Regions from separate parts of the Janthinobacterium sp. EB271-G4-3-2 genome, predicted to be linked through region 2. Evidence: predicted binding sites of a transcription regulator. Region 2 holds the regulator's gene; each other region holds the start of a gene.

Region 1 (3,276 bases), on a different contig from region 2:
AGCTAAGTGAGTTTTTCATGCGCTCAACTCCTGCGTCGGAGCAGCGACCTGCACCGTGCGCTGCAGCCGGGCGGCCAGCACGGGGTCGTGCGTGGCGACGATCATCGTCTTGCCCTTCGCCAGTGCCAGCAAGGCGTCCGTCACGCGCGCCGCCGTTTCGCTGTCCAGGTGGGCCGTCGGTTCATCGACCAGCAGCAAATCCGCATGCGGATGCAGGGCCACGCGGGCCAGGGCCAGGCGCACGGCTTCGCCGCCGGACAAGCCCTGGCCGCCATCGCTGAGCATGACGGCCGGCTGCGCCTGCGCCACCTTGGCCAGGTCGGCCAGGTGCAGCGCCTGCGTCACCTGCGCGGCGTTCGCCCCAACGCGGCCCAGGGTCACGTTCTGGCTGACGGAAGCGGCAAACACGTGCGGACGCTGTCCCATCCAGGCCATGCGCTGGCGCAAGGTGTTGACCGTGCTGTCGGTCAGGCGCACGCCGCCGATACGGATGTCGCCGCCGCTGGCGGGCAGCAAGCCGGCCAGCAGGGACAGCAAGGTGGTCTTGCCGGCACCGCTGGCGCCCAGCAGTGCCACGTGTTCGCCGGCGCGCACGGTCAGGTCGAAGCCGTCGAACACGGGCGCCTCGCCGGGATGGGCAAAGCGCAGTTGCCGGAGTTCCACGGCGGGCGCCGCCGCCACGGCCATGGCGGCGGCGGAAACGGCCGCGACTTTCACGCTGGCGCCAGGCAGGGGCACGCCATTGGCCGCCAGGTCGTGCAAACCGGCCAGGCCCGCTTCGCCGGCCGCCTTGTCGTGCCAGACGGCGGCCAGTTCGCGCAGCGGTTCGAAGAACGCGGGGGCCAGCAGCAGGATGAACAAGCCCTGCCCCAGGCCCAGCTCGCGGCCCCAGGTGCCGAAATTGATGCTGCCCAGCAGAGAGAAACCGATGAAGGCCGCCACCATGGCCACGCCGAGCGCGGAAAACAGTTCCAGCACGGCGGACGACAAAAAGGCGATGCGCAGCACCACCATCGTGCGCCGGCGCACGGATTGCGACGAGGCATCGAGCCGTTCGGCCGTGGCGTCGACGGCGTCGAGCGCGCGCAAGGTGGCCAGGCCGCGCAGGCGGTCCAGCAGAAAGGCATTCATGCTGCCCATTTCCACCATCTGCGCGCGGCTGGCCGCTTGCGCGCCCATGCCGACGAGCGCCATGAAGACGGGAATCAAAGGGGCGGCGATGAGCAGGATCAAGGCGGCGATCCACGACAGCGGCGTCACCACGGCGAGGATCACGAGCGGCACGAGCATGACTTTCCAGCGCGCGGGTTTGTAGCGCACCAGATACGGCACGATGGCTTCGGCCTGCTCGGCAATGACGCTGGCCGCCTGGCCCGACTGGGCACGCTGGCGGTCCAGCGGCGAACGCTGCGCCAGCGCCTGCGCCACTTGCGCGCGCAAGGTGGACAGGTGTGCGCGCGCCGCCGCATACATGCGCCGCGCGCCCCACGCTTCGCAGCCGGCGCGCAGCACGCCCAGCAGCAGCACGCCGGCGGCCGGCAGCAGGGCCGCGCGCCAGGGTGCGCCGCCCTGCATGGCTTGCACGGCCCAGGCCAGCAAGGCCGCTTGCGGCAGCCACAGCAAGGCGGCGCCGCCTTGCGCCAGGCTGGGGAGACGGGGAAGAATAAAGCGGGGCAAGGACAAGGGCGTGGTCGGCATCTTCTATACTTCTTGAGTTTTCAGAATTTTCTGTAAATTCGATATTTTGTATAATACTGCGAAACATGACATATATCAATTGACCCCACCAGTATGGCGTGAAAAAATTCAGATAATTATGAAAACTCAACATATCCAAATGACGCCGCTGATCCTGACCTTCGTCAGCCATTTCGGCGAGATGGGCAGCCGCTGGGGCTTTAACCGTACCGTGGGTCAAGTGTACGCCTTGTTATTTGTCGCGGAGCACCCTTTACACGCGGATGAAATCGCGGAACACCTGAGTTTTTCACGCTCGAACGTGAGCATCGGCCTGAAGGAGTTGCAGGGTTGGGGCTTGATCCGCCAGTCGCGCATCCCTGGCGACCGGCGCGAGTATTTTTCCTCGCTGGGCGATGTGTGGCAAATCTTCCGCGTGGTGGCCGCCGAGCGCCGCCGCCGCGAAGTGGCGCCTACCCTGACGGTGCTGCGCGAAGCGCTGCTGGCGCCGGCCACGGAACCGGTGGATCAATATGCGCAGGAACGCATGCGCGAAATGTATGAACTGGTCGACCTGGCCAATACCTGGTTCGACGACTTGCAGCGCCTGTCGCCCGAATCGATGGCGCAGCTGATGAAAATGGGCGCCAAGGTACAAAAGTTGCTCAACGCTAAGGATCGCCTGTTTGGCGTCAGCAACAACAACGACTGAAGCACCCGCCTCGCCTCACCTCCCCAAAAAAGCCGAGACGCCGCTAGCACAAGCTGGCGCGCCTTGTCACGCCATTTCCTGACGTCATGTTGCCTATCGATAACACAAGCGGACATAGCCGTATGCGATGTTGTCAACAAAACCAATAGTATTATTTAAATTGTATTAATTTACATCAAGAGTAAGCTTGCATTTGCGTACTCGCTACGTGCAGGAAAGAACTAAAAGCAGCTAAAAACGGGCAATGGGATGACTTCCCCGGTATGCAGGGACGGCCTCCCAACACTATGAAGCGACTGTCTCAAGCACAAGGGGATTTTCATGAAAAGCGTAAAGAGCATTGCCATCAGGGCATCCATGCTGGCCGCAATGACCGTACTGGCAAGTGCGGCCCAAGCCGCCACCTGGGTGGATGTGGGCCCGGCCAGCGGTTTTGTCATTGATGGCAGCACCGTCACTTATTCGCCATCGCCGGCACTGCAGGTGAAATATTATGACGACAATCTGGTGCCACAGGATCCCTCGGACATCCAGGGTTATATCAATGGCGTGTTCGGCACCAGCCTGGGCGCCGCCGTGTCGTTTTGTGAAAGCGCCACCTCGGGCTGCACTGCCGGCACCACGGCAGACGTGAGCGGCGGCGTCAATTCGTACACGAGCGCGGCCGCCTATGATTACCTGGCCATCCACTTCGGCCAAGGCGAACTGGTGTTCCACTGGGCCGCTCCCGTGGCTGCCGGCACGACCTTCACGATCTCGGGTCTGCCCAAGGATCTGAGCAACTACCGGGCTTTCATTTCCGCCGTGCCGGAACCTGAAACCTATGCCATGCTGCTCGCCGGTCTGGGTCTGCTGGGCTTCATGGCGCGCCGCCGCCAGGGAAAGTA
Region 2 (3,276 bases):
AGCGAGGTGGCCAGCAGCCAGTTCACCGATTTCAGGCGCTTGAAGCTGTTGACGGCCGTGATGCCGCGGCTGTTGGTGCTGACCATGCTGCCTTCGCCATCTTCCTTCAGCAGCTGGGTCGTCGTCAGGTTGGCGTTCGGCTGGCGCGGCTGCAGCAAACGGCTGGTATCGGGATGCAGCACATAGCGCGGCACGGCGCCGCGCGTGAGGATGAAGTAATAGCCGCTCTTGCCGATCTTTTCCGAGCGCAGACGCCCCAGCAGATTGTCCTTGTACAGGCGCAGCACGCCGATCACCACGCCGGCCACCTGGCCATCGGCGGCCAGCACGGGCGCCACCATCTGCACGATGGGCATGCCGCTCGATTTGCCGAGCATCGGTTCGGTGATCATGGGCTGGCGCGTGCGCAGCACGGTCTGGAAATACTCGCGCTCGGCGACGTTGATGCCCGTGCGCCCCGCCACTTCCGGCATGTCGGCCACGACGGCGCCATGCGCGTCGAGCACCAGCACGTCGTCGAACAGCACCAGCATCGAGCGGCGCGAATAGTATTCGCGCAATTGGGCTGGCTGGGCCATCAGTTCCGGCGGCTGCTGCCTGGCCGTCAGGGTGACGATCTGCAGCAGCATGCCCAGCTTGTCGTCGAGCTCGGCAGCGGTGCGGCTGATCAGGGACGACTGCTGGCTCAGCAGTACTCGGGTGAAGTCGTCGCGCATGTGCTGCACCTGTATCATGGTGACCAGCGCGATCATGGCGATCGAGGTCAGGCTGGTGGCCAGCGCGACTTTTGCTTTGATGCCGAGAGGCTTCATGATTTCCTTTTCAGTACCGGGCGGCACAGGCGGCAGATAATGCTGTCAGGAATTTTCCTATCAATACCCCAGCTTGGCAAGCGCCGCCGCACAAATGCCCCTCTCCGCATGGGCTTTTGACGATGTTGCCATATAATTAAAGTCGGAACGTCGTTTATTCAGCGAAATTGCGGTGAAATTGGCACACGGCAACCCGGTATGCAGTAAACTTGTTGTTGCATTTTCTAAAAGGTACCGACATGACTGAAGCGCTAATCACTCCAACCTTGCCCACAGTGACCGTGGAAGCGTTGCGTGCGCGATGCTCGACCTGCAGCATGCATCAATTGTGTCTGCCGATGGGCCTCGATATGGGCGACATGGACAGGCTGGACCAGATCATCGGCCGCCGCCGCAAGATCGTGCGCGGCGCCTCGCTGTTCCGCATCGGCGACTCGTTCCAGAACCTGTACGCGATCCGCCTGGGGCACTTCAAGACGTACCAGATCAATCCGGGCGGCGAGGAGCAGGTGACGGGTTTCCAGATGGCCGGCGAACTGCTGGGCATGGACGCCATCAGCGCCGACCGCCACCACTGTAATGCGGTGGCGCTCGAAGACAGCGAAGTGTGTGAAATCCCGTTTTCCAGCCTGGAACAATTGCTGGGCAATATGCCGACCCTGCTGCGGCATTTCCACCGCATGATGAGCCAGGAAATCACGCGCGAGCAAAGCGTCATGCTGTTGCTGGGCAATATGCAGGCGACGCAGCGCTTTGCCGCCTTCATCGTCAACCTGGCGTCGCGTTACGAAGCGCGCGGCTATTCGAGCAGCAAATTCCAGCTGCGCATGTCGCGCGAGGAAATCGGCAACTACCTGGGCCTGACCATCGAGAGCGTCAGCCGTTTATTGTCAAAATTCAAGAAGGAAGGCTGGCTGCGCGTCTCGAACCGCGAGATCGAGATCCTGCAGCCTGCCAAGCTGAAAGCCATTACGGCCGGTACCGACGTCTGCAAGTAAGGCTTATAACTCTTCATCCGCATGCAGCGCGATGCTGCGCTGCACGGGCCAGGTCCAGATGCCGGACAGGCGCCACTCGCGTTTGTCGTTTTCCACCAGCACTTGCCAGCGGCTGCGCTCGAGCATCGGCAGGGGCACCGAGAAATTGCCGGCCGCATCGGGCCGCACCAGCAGCTTGATATCTTTTTCAGGCAGGGTCGCATGCGCCAGGTGCAGCTGCAGCGGACCCTGATAGGCCTTGCCGAAGCTGTGCACGGAACCGGTCAGGCGCGCTGCGGCGACGTCGTACGCCAGGCTCGTATCCATGGCCAGGTCGCTGGCGATCGTGTCGCGCTTCAAATCCTGGTTGATCGCCTTGCCCTGCTTGTAATAGTCGCCCACCACCAGCGCGTCGGGCTGCGTAAACGCGATATAGCCCATGAAGCTGCCGACGACCACGGACAGGCCGGGACCGATCATCAGCAGCCATGGCCAGCGGTGCTTGTACCACGGTGCAACGGGAGGCTGCAGTTTCAGACTGTCGGACATGGTATTTCTCCTGTGTAAACGGCCAGCCCCCATGCGGGGACCGGCCTTCCTGCAACTTCGTGGCGGCGGCGAGGGCACCCGGTCCCCGTCCGCCTTTCCTTGTTAACGCGGCACGATGAAGACCGCGCTTTCACGCACATGCAGCGATGGATTGTCCAGCGATTGCAATTCGATCGCAATCTTGTTCGACCCCTTCTCGCCCACGCCGTGCGGTACGCGCAGGCGGATCGGCCAGCCCAGCGTTTCGGTCGGCTGCAAGGTCACTTCTTCGCGCGTCAGCAAGGTCAGGCCCGGCAAGCCGGAAGCGCTGATTTTAAAGTGCTGGCTTTGCTCGGACGTGTTCATGATCTGCAGGCGGTAGACGTTTTCGATCATGCCGTCTTCCACCTCGCGCCCCATCGAACCGCGGTCGCGGATCACGTCCATTTTCAGGGGGGTGCGCAGGGCCAGCGAGGTACATACGGCGATGATGATCAGGGCCAGGATGGAAGTGTAGATCAAGACGCGCGGGCGCATGGCGCGCTGGCGTATCTGCTTCGAATTGAAGTTGTTTTCCATCGCATGGTCGGTGCTGTAGCGTATCAGGCCACGCGGCCGCTCGACCTTGTCCATCACGCTGTTGCAGGCATCGACGCAGGCGGCGCAGCCGATGCATTCATACTGCAGGCCGTTGCGGATATCGATACCGGTCGGACACACCTGCACGCACAGTGTACAGTCGATGCAATCGCCCAGCTTGTCGTTGTTGCCGGCCTTCTTGCTCATGGCGCCGCGTGGTTCGCCGCGCTTGGCATCGTAGGTGATGATCAGGGTGTCCTGGTCGAACATGGCGCTCTGGAAGCGCGCGTAGGGGCACATGTATTTGCACACCTGCTCGCGCAGCCAGCCCGCGTTGCCGTAGGTTGCCAGGCTGTAGAACAAGACCCAGAACCATTCCC
Region 3 (3,276 bases), on a different contig from region 2:
CAGCGATGGCGATGCAGACCATACCCACCACGCGCCCCGCAGCTATTCGCTCGCTTCGCTGCCGTCCGATGGCGAACTGCAGTTGCTGGTGCGCCAGGAACGCCATGCGGGCGAGGACAACCAGGGATTTGGCGTCTGTTCCGGCTGGCTCACGCGTTTCGCCCCTCTGGGCGGTCCCATCCGCTTGCGCCTGCAAGCCAATCCCGCCTTCGCGCCCGCCCTGGTCGATGTGCCCTGCATTTATATCGGCAACGGTTCCGGCCTGGCAGGCCTGCGTGCCCACCTGCGCGCGCGCCAGCGGGCGGGGCTGGCCCGCAACTGGCTGCTGTTCGGCGAGCGCCAGCAAGCTTTTGACAGCGTCTGCGGCGAAGAGTTGCAAGGCTGGCTAGACGCTGGCCACCTGGCGCGCCTGGACAAGGTCTTTTCGCGCGATGGTGAAACCCGGCAATACGTGCAGGACCGCCTGCGCGCCAACGCTGACGAGCTGCGCGAGTGGCTGGCGCAAGGCGCCATCGTCTACGTGTGCGGCAGCCTGCAAGGCATGGCCACAGGTATCGATGCTGTACTGCAAGAAGTGCTGGGCCAGGATGGCGTCGACGCCCTGCTGGCGGCCGGACGCTACCGCCGCGACGTGTATTGATCTGCCTCAGCCTATCGCCAGTACCGCCCGGCTATGTGGGCAGGCGCACGGACAGCGCCCGCCATCGGACTAGAGTGGAGTCATCCCCACCCACTGCCTGCGAGGCTAGTCATGAAAAACCCCTGGATGAGCATGTACCTGAGCGCGGCCAACCGCATCGCCAACACGGCGCGCGGCCATGCGACGGCCGCCGTCAAGCGCGAGGCGGCGAAAAATACGCGGCAGTTGACGCAAGTGTGGTTCGATTCCTTCCTGCCTCCCGCAAGCAAGCCACGGCGCAGCCGCAAGGCAAAATAGGCCGCTGGCAGCGGGCGAACTGGTGCAGTGCACCACAGCAATAAGTTGAAGTTACGACCAGATGAACTAAACTGCAAGCATGGTAGTACATAAGGAAGTGACCGGCAGGCGCCGCATCCCCGCGCCGCCGCCGGGACACCGGGAGACGACCATGTTGACGCTCAAAGTGCTGGCCTGCCTTGCCCTGTCGGCCCTGATGCTTGCGCCCCTCGTGTTGAGGGATACGATGCAGCTATCCGCCGGGCAGCAGTTGCAGGTGCCCAATGTCGATGCGCATGCCATGTGGAGTCATTGGCCCAAGCAATAATACGCGCTCGGTAACACGTCGCATCGAGGAAAACCGCTATATTGCGGATGGGGATTTGTTCCCCATTTTCCTTCATTTCTCAGTGCCTCAGCCCTCCCCCTCTTCAGCATATTTTTGATCCAGGTCATGGATTTGAAGCGTGGCTGCGTCCACACTGGAACAGTCCGCTTCGCACCGCGACGGACTTAACCGGGAGCATCGGCATGGGTAAATCGCATTGGAAGGATGAGATGGCGCTGGGTGTTCCCGTCATCGACGAGGCGCATGAGGCGCTGTTTCAGGAGCTGGCGCGGCTGCAGCAATTGGGCGACCAGCATTTCAGCGTGGCGTTTCGCGAGCTGATTGCGGCCGTCGAACGCGATTTCCGCGAGGAAGAGGATTTGATGGAACAAATCGCTTTTCCCTCGCTGGCCAACCACCGCGAACAGCATGCGCGCGTGCTCAGCGGCTTGCACCATGCCTGGGCCGCCGTCGATGAAGGCGACCTGGAACAGGGACGCCATGCGCTGTCGCTGTTGCCGCAATGGCTGATCTTCCACCAGGCCACCATGGACCTGGCCCTGGCGGCGGCGCTGGAACTGGTGCAGCGCCAGCCCAACTAGCCTCTACAGCAACAGCACCGTCGCCTGCTCGGGCATGACCACGCGGTAGTGTCCCGGGTACTTGTCTTCGCCATCGAAAATCTTGCAAAACACGGGCTGGTTGATGTCGTTGACGGCCGCTTCGTTCATGGGCAAGGTGGCAATCAATTGCTCGCCATCCATCAACTGCAAGGCACTGCCCCGCTCGGCCGCGCAAAAGGCCAGCGATTGCACGTCGCTGGCGAACGGCCGCTTGTACCACGGCGTGATGGCCCGCACGGCGCGCCGGGCGTCGTGCAAGACTTGCCCCACGCGCGTGACGTTCCACGCATCGCGCGCCACGGCGGGCTGAAGCACGATATTCGCCGTCAGCTCGCCCCTGCCCTTGTTCACCAGGAAAGTGCCATCTTGCGCGGCGATATCGTCGTTGAGCGGCACGACAAACACGCCGCCGTCGGACACCTTGATCGGCATGGGCGCGCCATTGCCTTGCAAGGCCACGCGCACGTCGTCGATGGTGGCGCTCAGCTTGGCAGGAATCAGGCGCAGGGCCATGACCACGCTGCCGCTCGACACTTGCCACACTTTCCTGGCGGTCAGATAACTCTCGCGGTAAGCCGTGAAGCGCACGCGCGGCGCCTTGGCGTCGCTGCTGGCCGTGATCGTCACCGTTTGCGCAGGCAAGGCTTCCTCGGCGGGCGCCGTTACCTCGGGCGCCGACGCTGCGGATGTGGCTGGCGCAAGGGGTGGCGACACGGTATCGGCGGCGGGCGGCACGCTGGCGCTTTGCAGCGGCGCGGGAACAGCCGGCGGCGCCGCGTGGTCCTGGGCCTGGCCCAGCGACACGACACACAACCATCCGGCACAAGCGATCCATGTACGCATGCATTTCTTTCAATGAGGAAAATATTTTGTCAGCGCCTGCATTATCGCAGAAGGCCAGACGTTACGCCGCCATGGGCTTTCTGCACAGTTTTGGTGCGCACGCTTGATTATTTGGCAAATACCACCTATATTGATAATGATTCCTATTCAATAAATTGACGGGAATCGCGCGCCTTTCCTTTCCACTGCCCGTCCGCGCCGGGCCTTGCGGTGGAACTGCTATCCAAGCCAGACCACGGGCCAGCGTCACGCCATCCCCCCAGCTACTGCGCACCTCGCCAGACGAGATAGGAACACACACGACTAAAAATATTCCAGGAAAATGATGCAATCAACGACAGTCCTCCCTTCTTCGCGCCAGCCCGCCTTGCGCCCCCTCCCCCATCTGTTACACCTTGCCCTGCTGAGCCTTGCGGCCGGCGCGGCCCTGCCGGCACAGGCTGCCGACGCCGCCGCGGCCGACGTCACCATGCCGGCCGTCACCGTGCTGGGCCAGTCGACGGCGACGACGGAAGGCACGCAGTCGTACACGGCAGGCGAAGCGCGCAGCGCCACGCGCATGGAGC

Evidence for each region. Region 2 encodes FNR, which switches genes on or off when oxygen is low (the NO sensors DNR and NnrR bind a similar motif). Its sites were predicted from a motif close to TTGATNNNNATCAA; they were not measured.
Region 1: the regulator FNR is predicted to act here: its motif matches at 1,764-1,777, upstream of cydD (thiol reductant ABC exporter subunit CydD).
Region 3: the regulator FNR is predicted to act here: its motif matches at 1,359-1,372, upstream of IGS55_RS13780 (bacteriohemerythrin).

Annotation. Positions count from the first base shown of each region.
Region 1 covers NZ_JACYMG010000005.1:325,786-329,061, reverse strand. Annotated here, with positions in the region: gene IGS55_RS13725 (amino acid ABC transporter ATP-binding/permease protein) at 1-19, opposite strand, end outside; gene cydD (thiol reductant ABC exporter subunit CydD) at 16-1,698, opposite strand; gene IGS55_RS13715 (GbsR/MarR family transcriptional regulator) at 1,838-2,389, shown strand; gene IGS55_RS13710 (FxDxF family PEP-CTERM protein) at 2,711-3,276, shown strand, end outside.
Region 2 covers NZ_JACYMG010000004.1:63,879-67,154, reverse strand. Annotated here, with positions in the region: gene IGS55_RS10525 (response regulator) at 1-812, opposite strand, end outside; gene fnr (fumarate/nitrate reduction transcriptional regulator Fnr) at 1,052-1,810, shown strand; gene IGS55_RS10515 (FixH family protein) at 1,814-2,338, opposite strand; gene ccoG (cytochrome c oxidase accessory protein CcoG) at 2,441-3,276, opposite strand, start outside.
Region 3 covers NZ_JACYMG010000005.1:338,668-341,943, reverse strand. Annotated here, with positions in the region: gene IGS55_RS13795 (PepSY domain-containing protein) at 1-640, shown strand, start outside; gene IGS55_RS13790 (hypothetical protein) at 752-937, shown strand; gene IGS55_RS13785 (hypothetical protein) at 1,089-1,244, shown strand; gene IGS55_RS13780 (bacteriohemerythrin) at 1,448-1,846, shown strand; gene IGS55_RS13775 (hypothetical protein) at 1,850-2,710, opposite strand; gene IGS55_RS13770 (TonB-dependent siderophore receptor) at 3,036-3,276, shown strand, end outside.